One region of the Protaetiibacter sp. SSC-01 genome, then DNA from elsewhere that is predicted to be linked to it. Evidence: predicted binding sites of a transcription regulator. Region 1 holds the regulator's gene; each other region holds the start of a gene.
What was found. The regulator LexA, encoded in region 1, represses DNA repair genes until DNA is damaged. The targets are predictions, from matches to a motif close to TCGAACANNTGTTCGA.
Positions count from the first base shown of each region.

Region 2: a site for LexA is predicted at 1,665-1,680, ahead of H4J02_RS11155 (DUF222 domain-containing protein). Genes of this name have one in related genera too.
Region 3: a site for LexA is predicted at 2,305-2,320, ahead of H4J02_RS13040 (DUF222 domain-containing protein). Genes of this name have one in related genera too.

Region 1 is NZ_CP059987.1:1,849,367-1,854,045, forward strand. Features, by position in the region: gene H4J02_RS08735 (histidinol-phosphate transaminase) at 1-793, opposite strand, end outside; gene H4J02_RS08740 (LysM peptidoglycan-binding domain-containing protein) at 843-1,223, opposite strand; gene lexA (transcriptional repressor LexA) at 1,525-2,199, shown strand; gene H4J02_RS08750 (alpha/beta fold hydrolase) at 2,151-2,921, opposite strand; gene hflX (GTPase HflX) at 2,988-4,538, opposite strand; gene H4J02_RS08760 (class I SAM-dependent methyltransferase) at 4,582-4,679, shown strand, end outside.
Region 2 is NZ_CP059987.1:2,353,009-2,357,687, reverse strand. Features, by position in the region: gene H4J02_RS11165 (DUF4129 domain-containing protein) at 1-412, opposite strand, end outside; gene H4J02_RS11160 (hypothetical protein) at 403-1,512, opposite strand; gene H4J02_RS11155 (DUF222 domain-containing protein) at 1,699-3,018, shown strand; partial or broken gene H4J02_RS14040 (IS3 family transposase) at 2,942-3,715, opposite strand; gene H4J02_RS11150 (transposase) at 3,730-4,059, opposite strand; partial or broken gene H4J02_RS14120 (hypothetical protein) at 4,041-4,127, shown strand; gene H4J02_RS14035 (hypothetical protein) at 4,134-4,301, shown strand; gene mtrA (MtrAB system response regulator MtrA) at 4,393-4,679, shown strand, end outside.
Region 3 is NZ_CP059987.1:2,746,993-2,751,671, forward strand. Features, by position in the region: gene H4J02_RS13025 (small multidrug efflux protein) at 49-588, shown strand; gene H4J02_RS14060 (hypothetical protein) at 649-783, opposite strand; gene H4J02_RS13030 (hypothetical protein) at 899-1,408, shown strand; gene H4J02_RS13035 (winged helix-turn-helix domain-containing protein) at 1,651-2,226, shown strand; gene H4J02_RS13040 (DUF222 domain-containing protein) at 2,340-4,148, shown strand; gene H4J02_RS14135 (transposase) at 4,033-4,269, shown strand; gene H4J02_RS13050 (IS3 family transposase) at 4,284-4,679, shown strand, end outside.

The sequences.
Region 1 (4,679 bases):
CCGCGACGGCGGCGGCCTGCGTGAGGGCCGACAGGTGGTACGGCAGGCGGACGAGACGCAGGGCGTCGGCGATGACGGGGTCGGCGGCAAGGTAGCCGACGCGCACGCCGGCGAACGCGAAGGCCTTGCTCATCGTGCGCGACACGACGAGCCTCTCGCGACCCGGCAGGAGCGTGAGCGCCGAGGGCTTGTCCTTCGGCATGAACTCGGCGTACGCCTCGTCGACGAACACGATGCCGTCGGTCGCGTCGTAGGCGGCCTCGATCGTCTCGAGCGCCAGTCCCGTGCCCGTCGGGTTGTTGGGCGCGCACAGGAAGACGAGGTCGGGACGGTGCTGCTCGATCGCCCGCACGGCCGTCTCGGGGCGGATGTCGAAGCCGGCGTCGCGGTCGGCCGTGACCCACGCGCTCCCGACGCCCGCCGTGATGATCGGGTGCATCGAGTAGGTGGGCGGGAAGCCGAGCACGCTGCGACCGGGACCGCCGAAGGCCTGCAGCAGCTGCTGGATGATCTCATTCGAGCCGTTCGCCGCCCACACGTGGTCGGCGGTGAGGCCGTGACCGAGGTACCGCGCGAGCGACTCGCGAAGCTCCATGAACTCGCGGTCGGGATAGCGGTTGGCGGTGAGTACCGCGTGGGCGAGCGACTCGATGATCTCCCGAGCGACCGGCTCGGGGATCGGGTGCGTGTTCTCGTTGACGTTGAGGGCGTACCGCACGTGCTTCTGCGGCGCGCCGTAGGGGGTGAGGCCCCTCAAGTCGTCGCGGATCGGGAGATCGGAGAGGGAGGCCACCCCGCGATTCTAGTGAGCGGCCCTGTGCCCTCTCCCCGGCGACCGGGGGCTACTCCGCCGAGTACTCGGCGGGGATCGCGAGGCGCTGACCGGGCTGCACCTCGGTCGTCGGCAGCTGGTTGAGCTCGACGAGGGCCGCGACGACCTCGCGCGGATCGGACTCCGGAGCGACCCACGCCGCGAGATCCCACAGGGACTCGCCCGAAGCCACGGAGATGTACTCGAAGGTGGTCGTCGACGCCGTCGAGCCCGCCTGCGCCGGAGTGCCCGAGAGGGCGGAGAGCGTGAGGGCAGCCGCGATGGGCGCGCCGAGGAGGGCTCCGAGCACGGCGCGACCCCGACGCGTGATGCGCAGGCGCGGGCGCGCCGCGGGACGGGCAGCCGCTCGCGCGGAGGGGAAGCCGGCGGTGGTGAGGGTGACGGTGCTCATCTGGTCCTCCTGGGGGTGCGGGCCGTCTGGCCCGGTGGACAGCTTCCGCATCCGGCCTCGGCCGGGAGGCCGGATGCGAAGCTGTGTTCCGAATGTATCTTCGATCGAACAAACGTTCAAGTCCTCCGGCGGAATTCCCCGGATCCCTGGATTCCCGGGGATCCGATCCGACGACACACTCGAACGGATGTTTGCCCGCACCCGCCGGAGCGGATACAGTTTCGATCGACGGGATGAATCCGATCACGGACCACCGACATCGCATCCCTCACCCGTGAGAACCGAGCCGTAGGAGGCCCCAATGAGCGACATCGAGCAGGCCGACGAGCGCCCCGCCACGCGGCGCCGCAAGAGCCTCAGCGAGAAGCAGCTCGCCATCCTCGAGGTCATCCAGCGCTCGGTGTCGAGCCGCGGATACCCGCCGAGCATGCGCGAGATCGGCGACGCCGTCGGGCTCGCCTCGCTCTCGAGCGTGACGCATCAGCTCAACCAGCTCGAGCTCGCGGGCTACCTGCGCCGCGACCCCAACCGGCCGCGCGCGCTCGAGGTGCTCATCGACATCCCCGTCGCCGAGGACGCGGGCTCAGCCGCCCCCGTGGGCGACGCCGCGATGGTGCCGCTCGTCGGCCGCATCGCCGCGGGCGTGCCGATCACGGCGGAGCAGCAGGTCGAGGAGATCTTCCCGCTCCCGCGGCAGCTCGTCGGCAAGGGCGAGCTCTTCATGCTCAAGGTCTCGGGCGACTCGATGATCGACGCCGCCATCTGCGACGGCGACTGGGTCGTCGTGCGCTCCCAGAACACGGCCGAGAACGGTGAGATCGTCGCCGCGATGCTCGACGGCGAGGCGACCGTGAAGGTCTTCCGTCAGCGTGACGGTCACACCTGGCTGCTACCGCGGAACACCGCGTTCGAGCCGATCCTCGGCGATCAGGCCGAGGTGCTCGGCAAGGTCGTGGCGGTGCTTCGCTCGGTCTGAGCCACGTGGCGGGCGAGCCACTCCTCCACGACGTGCATGAAGCGCGCGTGGTCGTCGCGGAAGACGGTGTGGCCCGCGCCCTTGATGGTCTCGACGGTCATGCCGAGCCTGCGCAGGCCGGCAGCCGCCGCATCCGTGATGAGAAGGCTCCTCTCGGCGAGCACGACGAGGCTCGGCGCCACGAGCCGCAGAGGCGGCACGATCGGGCGCGAGTCGGCGAAGCCGAGGATGGTGCGCTTGTCCCAGTCGCGCAGCGTCGCGAGTTCGATGTCGACGTCCTCGGGGCTCCAGCGGGGGTTCCAGCGCACGAGGGCCGAGCGGCGCGGGCGAGGCGCGAGCGCGAAACCGACCTTGAAGAGCACCCCGCGGATGCCGCGCGGGAACGCGAAGGCCGGGTCGACGTAGATGGCGGCGCGGGGCGCGAGCCGGTCGGCCGCGAGCGAGGCGACGAGCCCGCCGAGCGAGTGGCCCATGACGAGGTCCGGCGGACCCTCGAGCAGCGGCGTGACCGTCTCGACGACGTCGTCGGCCCATCCGCGAGGCGTGTAGCGGCGCGACCGCGGTGAGGCGCCGTGCCCCGCGAGGTCGACCGCGAGCACCCGGAAGCCCTTCGCCTCGAGCTCGGCGCTCACGCGGTGCCACGCGCGATGGTCGGACATGATGCCGTGGACGAGGATCGCGGTGCGCGGGCCCTCACCCGACGCGTGGACAGCCAACTTCACCCTCCGAGGCTACGTCGACCGGCTGGGCGGCCGCCCTGCCCCGTCTGAGGGATACGTGGGAGAGGCTTACGCGGGTGTCGTCGCCGACTCGAGCTGGTGCGCCACGGCCTCGCTCGCCTGCACGCGCATCCGGGTGCCCGTCTCCTCGTAGCTCGTCTCGAGCACGCGCGCGCGGTCGTGCGCAAGCGCCACGAGGTCGCCGCGGTCGTACGGGATGAGCACCTCGAGCTCGACGTCGGGCAGCGGGAGGCGGCGGGCGATCTCCTCGAGGAGCTCCTCGACGCCCTCGCCCGTGCGGGCCGACACGAACACCGAGTCGGGCTCGAGGCCGCGCAGCAGCATCCGGCGATCGTCGTCGACGAGGTCGCCCTTCGTGAAGACGATGAGCTCGGGCACGTCGCGCGCACCGGCATCGCCGAGCACGTCGCGCACGGTCGCGATCTGGGCGGCCGGGTCGGGGTGGCTGCCGTCGACGACGTGCAGCACGAGGTCGGATGCGGCGACCTCCTCGAGCGTCGAGCGGAACGCCTCGACGAGCTGGTGCGGGAGGTTCCGCACGAAGCCGACGGTGTCGGCGATCGTGAAGACGCGCCCGTCGGGCGTGCGGCTGCGGCGCACGGTCGGGTCGAGCGTCGCGAACAGAGTGTTCTCGACGAGCACGCCCGCGCGCGTGATGCGGTTGAGGAGGCTCGACTTGCCCGCGTTCGTGTAGCCGGCGATGGCGACGGCCGGCACCTGGTAGCGGTCGCGGTTGGCGCGCTTGGCCTGGCGGCCGGGCGCGAAGCCCTTGATCTGGCGGCGCAGCTTCGCCATGCGCGAGTGGATGCGGCGGCGGTCGAGCTCGATCTTCGTCTCACCCGGACCGCGCGAGCCCATCCCCTGGCCGCCCGCGGCCTGGCCACCGGCCTGACGGGACATCGACTCACCCCAACCGCGGAGGCGCGGGAGCAGGTACTCGAGCTGCGCGAGCTCGACCTGCGCCTTGCCCTCGCGGGATTTGGCGTGCTGGCTGAAGATGTCGAGGATGACGGCCGTGCGGTCGATGACCTTGACCTTCACGGCATCCTCGAGCGCACGCCGCTGGCTCGGCGCGAGCTCGGTGTCGGCGACGACCGTGTCGGCGCCGACGGATGCGACGATGTCGGCGAGCTCGGCGACCTTGCCTCGGCCGAGGTACGTCGCGGGGTCGGGGTGCGGCCGACGCTGCAGCACGCCGTCGAGCACGACGGCACCCGCCGTCTCGGCGAGGGCCGCGAGCTCGCGGAGGGAGTTCTCGGCGTCCTCGAGCGACTCGGACGGCGTGTAGACGCCGATGAGCACGACGTTCTCGAGGCGCACCTGCCGGTACTCGACCTCGGTGACGTCGGCGAGCTCCGTCGAGAGACCGGCGACGCGACGCAGCGCGGCACGCTCCTCGCGGTCGAACTGCTCGCCGTCGCGGTCGCTGCCGACCGCCGTCGCGTCGTCCTGGAGCGCCGCGGCACGGCCTCCGAAGACGCGCACGCCGGCGTGCGCACCCTCCGTCGCGAGGATGCGATCCAGTGCGTCGCGCGGGGCCTCGTCGCCCTGCACGGCGTCGCCCGACTCGATCGGGGCTGTCTCGCGGAATTCGCTCATGTTCCGGTTAACCCTAGTTCCTCGTTTTCGGTAGGTTCTCAGCATGTCGTCCGAGCACTACTTCTCGACGTCGCCGTCCGGCGACGCCGTGCTCCGGACCATCTCGGTGCGGCTCGCGGGCCGCGATCTGCAGGTGACGAC
Region 2 (4,679 bases), 500 kb from region 1:
GGAACCGCTCCGCGATCGCCTCCGCGAAGCGCCCCGCGCGGGCGGCGGCCTCGGCGTCGCGGCGCATCGTCGCGGCGTCGCGGTGGTCGTCGGCCTCGAAGAGCTCGTCGCCCGACGAGCGGACGCCGCTCCGCGCCCGCAGCCGCGGCACCCCGAACACGAGGAACAGCACGACGATCACCGCGATGAGCACGATCACGAGCACGACGACCCAGCCGGGCATCGAGTTCTCGCCCGTGAGGCCGTTCATGAGGTCCTCGAGCCAGCGGTAGAACGCCTGCAGCCACTCGGGGGTCTCGGCGCGCGTGTCGTCCTGCCGGTAGCGCGACTTCTCGAGCTCATCCTCCAGCAGCCGGCGCGCCTCGTCGCGGTCGGGGTCGACGGGCACGTCGAACGGGAGCTTCACGCCCACGGCGACCCCGCATCCGCGGTGCTCGAGGACGGGACGCGCGACGATGCGAGGTCGGCCGGCGGACGGAACGGGTCGACCTCGTCGGGGTCGATGCGCGTCGTGGGGCGCCGCCGCTCCATGAAGCGCGAGAGCTCGAGGTCGAGACCCTCGCGCCGCATCCGCAGGTCGAGGTAGAGCAGCGCGTCGACCGACGTCGTGACGACGAGCCCGATGGCCGCGATCACCGCCGAGACGACCCCCGCCGCGATGTCGCCCGCGCGGGTCACGGCGAGGTAGTCGCCGAGGTCGCCGTTGCCCGCGACGATGCTCGCGAGCCAGCCGACGAGGAGCGTGACGGGCACGCTCACGAGCATCGTGGCGATCCAGATCATGCCCCACGCGAGGAGGCGGATGCCGAAGGTGCGCCAGAAGCTCTTGCGCGTGAGGCGCCAGGAGCGCGCGAGGGCGGCGCCGAACCGCAGGCGCTCGACCGCGAGGGCCGAGGGCACGAACGCGAGCTTCGTGCCGAGCCACGCCACCAGGGCGGCGCACGCGGGGTAGACGAGAAAGCCCGTGAAGAGGCCCGCGTAGGGGCCCGTGGGCTCGAGCAGGCCGATCGCGGCGATGCCGACCGTGCCGCCCAGCACGACTGCGAGCACGACGAGGCCCGTCCACGCGAAGGTGCGGGCGCGGATGCCGCGCGTGCGCCGGCGGAACCCGCGCGGCGTGAGACGGCGCCCGACGACCGCGTGGCTCACATCCACCGCGGCGACCGCCTGTTGCGGGACGCCCGAGCCGATCACGAGCGCCTGGATGACGAGCCAGCCAAGCGCGCCCGCCCCGAACCCGCTCACCCACGCGTAGAGCGAGGCGCTGCCGTAGCCCGAGCCGATCGAGGCGGCGAGCGGGTCGACCACGAACGCCCCGAACGCGAGGCCGCCGAGGCTCGCGGCGAGCGAGAACACGATGGCGGGCACGAGCACGACGCCGGGGTTGTGGCGCAGCGCGCGGAAGGCACCCGCGAGGATCTGCCCGAGCGTGAGCGGACGCAGCGGCACGAACGGTTCGGGAGCCGGGGGCGTCCACGTGGGCGCGGGGAATGCGCCCGTGAACTCCGCCACGCAGACCCCTCTCGTTCGCGAGCGGTGCTCAGCCGCCTGCGGCATATGGTGTCACACCCGGTGGTTCGCGGGGTGCGGTATCGGGGCGATTGCGTGTTCCTCTCCCGTGCCCATCTGTGGATGCGACTTCTCCACTGATCTCCCCTCCGCGGTAGAACAAGCGTTCGAATCTTGGGAGAATGGGGCATGGCCTCGTTCACCGACTCCCTCGCCCTGGTGGGCGACCTGTCGGTGCCGTTCACGCCCGCACCCGTCGGCTCGTTCCCGGATGCGGAGCTGCTCGCAGCGCAGCGCTCGATCGCCGAGGCGCGGAAACGGCTCGAGGCGCTCGCCGCGACGGTCGCGGGGGAGATCGCGCATCGCTCGCGACGCGAGCTCGGCAACGGCGGCCTCGCCCGGGCGAACGGCGTGCGCTCGGCGGAAGACCTCATCGCGAAGGTCACGGGCGGCTCGCGGCGCGACGCCCGCACGCTCGTGACGACCTCGGAACTGCTGCCGAGCACGCGACAGGAGCCGGCGGCTCCGCCCGTGCCGGAGTGGCGACGGGTCATCGGCGCAGCCGTCGCGGATGCCGGCATCTCGGTCGAGGCCGCGAGCGTCATCCGCACCCGGCTCGAGGCGGCGGCCGACCGGGTCGCCGACGAGGTGCTCGCCGAGGCGGCGCGGATGCTCGTCGCGGAGGCGCCCGCGCTCACGGTCGAGGAGCTCGCCGCACGTGCCGCGTTCGCTCGCGACTCGCTCGATGAGGCGGGCATCCCCGCACGCGAGGAAGCACTGCGCGCTTCGCGGTCCCTTCGCACCTCCGCGCAGCCCGACGGCATGACGCGCCTCACGGCGCTGCTCGACCCCGAGTCGGCCGCCGTCGTCGTCCCGATTCTCGACGCCGCGACGTCCCCGCGCAGGGGTGGTCCGCGGTTCGTGGATCCGGATGCCGCCCGGCGCGCCGACGACATCGTGCGCGACGAGCGCACGACCGAGCAGCTCGCCCTCGACGTCTTCGTCGATCTCCTGCGGATGGGTGCCCGCGTCGACGACGGCGCGCTCCTCGGGGACCGCAAGCCCGCCGTCCGCATCCTCGTCACGCAGGCCGACCTCGACCGCCGCAGCGGTGCCGCGTACTTCGAGGGCCAGACGGATGCCGTCTCGGTCGCGACCGCCGAGCGTTTCATCTGCGCGGGCGGCGCCGTGCCGCTCCTGTTCGACGGCGACGGGCGGGTGCTCAACCTGGGTCGCGAGCAGCGCCTGTTCAGCGAGAAGCAGCGCCTCGCCCTCGCCGCCCGCGACGGCGGTTGCCTCATGTGCGGTCGGCCGCCCTCCTGGTGCGAGGTGGAGTTGCCCGGGTTTGACGGACGGTTGTCTGTCTTCAGTTGTAGCGGATGGGGGCGACGTAGCCGAGGCTGGAGTGCAGTCGCCGGGTGTTGTAGGCCCAGATGTAGGCGAAGAGGCGGGCTCGTGCCTCGGCTCGTGTCGCGGGTTGCCCGATCGGGTAGAGATCCTCGTTCTTGAACGAGGCGAACCAGGATTCCATCACGGCGTTGTCGTGCGGGTCCTTCCGTTCACCGATCGAGACGACCATTGCGTGTTGGGCTGCGAGGTCGTTCCAGTCGTTGGAGGTGAACTGGTAGCCGCGATCGGAGTGGATCACGCATCCGGGTTTCGGGTGTCGGATCTTGATTGCTTCTGTCAGCGCCGTGATCGCTGTCCGCGGGGTTTCGTGCCCATCGGTGGCCCAGGCGATCACCTCGCGGTTGAAGGCGTCCAGCACGACGGCGGCGTGCAGCCAACCTTCGCCGGTGCGGATCATCGTCAAGTCCGTGAACCACAGTCGGTTCGCTGCCGCGACCGAGAACTGCTGCTTGACCGCGTCGATGATGTCGATGCGGCGTGAGGTTGGCACCGAACGTCGCCGGCTTCCGACTCGACCTCGGCGGGCATGCAATCCGTTTTCTCGCAGCAGCCGCGCGACCCGATGCCGACCGATCCGAACCCCTTGAGCAAGCAACTCGCGGTGCACCCGTGGCGCTCCGTAATAGGCGAACTCGGCATGGATCGCCTCTATCCGCTCCAGCACCGCAGCATCCTGGAGGGCACGGCGGGACGGGCCGCGGCCGACCCAGTCGTAGTAGCCCGACCGCGACACACCCAGCACACGGCACAGCATCGAGATCCGCCTGGTCGGGGTTCTGGCCTTCTCCGCCGCGATCCACCGGTAGACCTCTACCGGTGACGCCTCGCGAAGAAGGCCAACGCTTTTCCCAGGACCTCCAGCTCTTCGGTCCGTTCCCCGAGTTCCCGCTCCAGCCGGGCGATCTTCGCCTTGTCTGACTCGACCGGCCGATCAGGCAACGACCCGGCCGCCTTCTTGTCCGCCACCCGCACCCAGTTCGACACTGTCGTCGCCGACAGCTCGAACTCCCGCGCCAGATCCTTGAACGTCCGGCCACGCCGATACAACTCGACGACCTGATCCTTGAACTCCTGCGAAAACTCCCGCGCCACAAGAACACCTTCCCGCGACCGAACAGCCGCTGTCTCGATGTCCGTCAAACCCGGGCAACTCCAAGGCCCACCACATCGACCACTGGGACGAGCACCACGGCCGCACCGACGTCGACGACGGCGTGCTCCTGTGCCGCTTCTGCCACCTCACCGTGCACAACAACGGCTGGCGCATCCGCCGAGAACGCGGCGACTACCTGCTCGAGGCCCCGGACGACGCGGGCACCCTCCGCCGCACACCCCTGCCCACCCGCAGCCCCGCCCACGCCCGCCTGCGCGCGACCGCGTGACGCCGCGCCCGCCCGCCCCCAGCCGCCCTCCCACTACTCTGAATCCAGGCACAGCCCCGCGCCCGCGGGGAGACACGGAGCAACGAGGTCCATGAACGCGCGCATTCTCGTGGTCGACGACGACCCCGCGATCGCCGAGATGATCGGCATCATCCTCCGCGGCGAGGGCTACGAGCCCCTGTTCGCCGCCGACGGCACCGCGGCCATCGACAGCTTCCGCAGCGAGCGCCCCGACCTCGTGCTGCTCGACCTCATGCTGCCCGGCATGAGCGGCCTCGAGGTGTGCCGCACCGTGCGCGGCGAGTCCGGCGTGCCCATCATCATGCTCACCGCGAAGGGCGAGCCGACGGATGTCGTGCAGGGTCTCGAGTCGGGCGC
Region 3 (4,679 bases), 900 kb from region 1:
GACGGCACGACACTTCCCGGCAAGCGACGCCCGCGGTGGACTCGAGCCATGAACCTCATCGAGAACTTCCAGGACCTCATGGCGCGGCTTCCCGAGCTCCTCCAGCCCCTCGTCGTGGCGCTCGCGGGCGCCGTGCCCTTCATCGAGGGCGAGGGGGCCGCGGCCATCGGGATCGTCGGCGGCATCCATCCGGCGATCGCCATGACGGCTGCGGCGGTCGGGAACTTCGCGTCCGTCGCCGTGATCGTGCTGCTCACGTCGCGAGCCCGCGTCGCGGTCGTCACGCGCTACCGCGGCCGCGCTCGCGCTCGCGTCGCAGCCGGCCACCCCTCACAGGGTGGGTCGGTGCAACTCGACGAGCCCCGCACGCCGCGCCAGGAGAAGTTCGCGCGGGCGTTCCAGCGCTACGGGCTTCCCGGCGTCAGCCTCCTCGGGCCGCTGCTCCTGCCGACGCAGTTCACGGCGACGATGCTCGCGGGGGCGGGTGTGAACCGCACGCACATCCTCGTCTGGCAGGCGATCGCGATCGTGCTGTGGACCACGGTCATCGGCGCGTTCGTGGGCGGGGTGCTGCACTTCGCGAACTGAGCGGACATCGCGCGGGCACCCGGCCCCACAGGGCGGGTGCCCGCATCCGCGTGCCGTCGGTCAGCCGTCCCCGTCGATCGCCGCCGTCGGATCGAACGGAACCTCGTACTCGTCCCACGTCATGCCGAACTGGTGGAAGAGCTCGGAGTTCGTGCGGAGAGCGGTCGGCGACATGTCGTCGTCTCCCATCGCCATCACCCCCTTCGACAGAATCGTGCGGTGCCGAGGGGCGACACGGCAGGGGATTGACAGCCGCCCGCGCGCATGCGTCGGGGCGCGACGCGGATGGATGCGGGCGTAGGCTCCCAGCGTGTCCGGCAGCCACGACACCGCGCTCGACGACCGGCACGAGCGCGCCGCGCACCTCAAGGAGCGCATCTACGTCGCCTTCGCGGCGCTCGCCGTGGTGCTCGGCCTGCAGCGGCACCACGCCGAGGCGCTCGAGGCGATCCTCACCCTCGCCGTCACGATCCTCGGCCTGCTCCTCGCCGTGTTCACGGCCGACCTCGTGGCCCACATCGTCGTGCACGAGCGGATGCTGACGCGGCGCGAGCTGCGGGTCGCGGCGTTCACGAGCTTCGGCGCCGTCGGGAGCCTCGCGGCGCCGGGGCTCTTCCTCGTGCTCGCCCTGCTGGGTGTGTGGTCGACGGATGCGGCCCTCCGCGCATCCGCTATCGCGCTCGTCGCGGCACTCGTCGTGGTCGGGTGGGTCGCCGTGCGGCGCCTCGAGCTCACGTGGTGGCAGCGGCTCGTCGTGCTCGGGGCCGAGGCGGTGCTCGGCGTCGCGGTCGTGGGGTTGCAGCTGATCGCGCACGGGTAGCGGTGGGGGTCGCGCCGGCGGCTCGGCGGGCGGCTCGCGGGCGGATGCGCCAGGGCTTCGACACCGGGCGTCACGCAGCGTCGCACGGTGTCGCACACCGTCGCAGAACGTCACCGTGATGGCCCCGGCGGCTCCCCTGCGGTCAGACTCTTCGGGTGGTCTGAGCGCGTGAGGAGGTGGCGTCCGTGTCCGCGGAGTACGTCGCGATCCCTTGGGAGGGTGCGGCCGGGACGAGACCCCCGGTGGCAGCGCCGCGCGGTCTCGGCCTGCGCGGGTTCGGCATCTACGTCGGCCTCGACGAGCAGGCGGCGGATGCGGCGGGCGTCGACGTGGGAGCGCTCGTCGGCGACGTGCAGCGCGCCATCACCGGCATTCCCGGGGCCTCGACCTTCGCATCCGTTGTGCTGGCCCCCGCAGACGACCCGGAGCCGTCGCTCGACGTCGTGCGCACCGCCCTCGGCGAGCCCTCGCTGCACCACGCCCCCGCGCGGCGGGTGTCGCGCGACGAGGGTGTCGTCGTCGACCTCGCGCGACACCGCGTCACGGTCGACGGGCACGTCGTCGCGCTGAGCTTCCGCGAGCACGCCCTGCTGACCTTCCTCGTGCAGCACCAGGGCGAGGTGCACGACCGCCAGCGGCTGCTCGGCGCGCTCCTCAGCGAGACGGACGGCGAGCAGATCAACGAGCGCACGATCGACGTCTACCTGCAGCGGCTGCGCCGGCGGCTGCACCCGTACGGCGACGTCGTGCGCACGGTGCGGGGGCGCGGCTACCGGCTCGACCCGCATCCGGATGTGACGGTCGTCCCGGCGGGATGATGGCGGCCTCGGGCTGGCGCCGTCTCCTCCACATCCCCCGGGGTACGCGACTTCTCCACCGATCCGGTCACCCCCCTTTCGAACATACGTTCGACACTGGGAGACTTTGTCTCATGCCCGATCTCGCCCCGCTTCTCACCGCCATCGGTGAGATCTCCGCGTCGCTGACGCCGGATGCGGCGCGCGCCTGGGCAGATCCCGACCTGCTCGCGACGCAGCGCTCTCTCGCGGATGCGCGGCGTCGCCTCGACGCGGCCGCCGCGGTCGTCGCGGGCGAGATCGCGCACAGGTCCCGACGCGAACTCGGCCACTCCGGTCTCGCCGCGACCTTCGGGCAGCGCACCGCCGAGGGCCTCATCTCGAAGCTCACGGGCACCTCGACCCGCGACGCCCGCACCCTCGTCAAAGCGGCGGAACTGCTGCCGGGCGCGGGTGGCGAGGCGGATGGCGGCGCGGGCGCCGGCGCGGGCGGCGGCGCTACCGGTTCAGACGGGCCGAGCGTCGCGGACAGCGACGGCACCGCTGGCCCTGACGACGCTGACGCACGCGGGACCGCGGCGACTCCCCCGCCTCTTCGGCGGCCGCTCTGGTTGCAGACGCTCGGCGCGGCCGTGGCGGCGGCGGCGCTGTCGGTCGAGCAGGTCGACGTGATCCGCACACGGCTCGGCGCCGTCACCGGTGCGGCCGAGCTCGAGGCTGCGGCGCGCTCGGGCGCGTACCGGCCTGCGCTGCTCGGTGGCGGGTCGGGCGCAGGAGTCGCGTCGGTGAGCGATCTGCGAGCTTCTGCCCAGCCGAGCCTCCCCGGCGCGGGATCCGCGCGGGCCGACAAGAGCCCGACGGCGTTTACCGACGCGAACGCAGCGAGCACCCCCAGCACGTCGAACCCGGCCGACGCGAACACGGATCAGGCGCGCTTCGCGACGCTCGATCGCGCACTCACCGCCGCCGCCGAGCGCCTCATCGTGCTGGCGGCGGCCGTCACCGTCGAGCAGCTCGCCGTCCGCGCCTCCGCAGAACGCGACGACCTCGACCTCGCGGGCGTCGCGGCGCGCGAGCGCGAGCTGCGACTGAAGCGGTACCTGCGCGTCACGAAGCTCGTCGACGGGATGACCCGCATCCACGGGCTGCTCGACCCGGAGTCGGCGGCGATCGTCGTGCCCGTGCTCGACGCCGCCACCTCGCCGCGGCGCGGCGGCCCGCGGTTCGTCGACCCGGATGCCGCCCTGCGCGCCGACGACATCGTGCGCGATGAGCGCACGACCGACCAGCTGACGCTCGACACCCTCGTCGACCTCGTGCGCATCGGCACGCGCGTCGACGACGGCACGCTCCTCGGCGACCGCAAGCCCACCGTGCGCATCCTCGTCACGAAGGCCGACCTCGAGGCGCCGGTCGCCGCCCCGGACGGATGCGGCTGCGACAGCAACAGTGCCGTCGGTCGCAGCGGCGCGTGTCCCAGCGGCTGCGGCCAGCGACCCGGAGCCGCGTACTTCGAGGGTCAGAACGAGCCCGTGTCGATCGCCACCGCCGAGCGCTACATCTGCGCCTCGGGCGCGGTGCCGATCCTGTTCGACGGCGACGGGCGGGTGCTCAACCTCGGACGCGAGCAGCGGCTCTTCTCCGAGAAGCAACGGCTGGCGATCGCGGCGCGCGATGGCGGATGCCTCATGTGCGACCGGCCGCCGTCCTGGTGCGAAGTGGAGTTGCCCGGGTTTGACGGACATCGAGACAGCGGCTGTTCGGTCGCGGGAAGGTGTTCTTGTGGCGCGGGAGTTTTCGCAGGAGTTCAAGGATCAGGTCGTCGAGTTGTATCGGCGTGGCCGGACGTTCAAGGATCTGGCGCGGGAGTTCGAGCTGTCGGCGACGACAGTGTCGAACTGGGTGCGGGTGGCGGACAAGAAGGCGGCCGGGTCGTTGCCTGATCGGCCGGTCGAGTCAGACAAGGCGAAGATCGCCCGGCTGGAGCGGGAACTCGGGGAACGGACCGAAGAGCTGGAGGTCCTGGGAAAAGCGTTGGCCTTCTTCGCGAGGCGTCACCGGTAGAGGTCTACCGGTGGATCGCGGCGGAGAAGGCCAGAACCCCGACCAGGCGGATCTCGATGCTGTGCCGTGTGCTGGGTGTGTCGCGGTCGGGCTACTACGACTGGGTCGGCCGCGGCCCGTCCCGCCGTGCCCTCCAGGATGCTGCGGTGCTGGAGCGGATAGAGGCGATCCATGCCGAGTTCGCCTATTACGGAGCGCCACGGGTGCACCGCGAGTTGCTTGCTCAAGGGGTTCGGATCGGTCGGCATCGGGTCGCGCGGCTGCTGCGAGAAAACGGATTGCATGCCCGCCGAGGTCGAGTCGGAAGCCGGCGACGTTCGGTGCCAACCTCACGCCGCATCGACATCATCGACGCGGTCAAGCAGCAGTTCTCGGTCGCGGCAGCGAACCGACTGTGGTTCACGGACTTG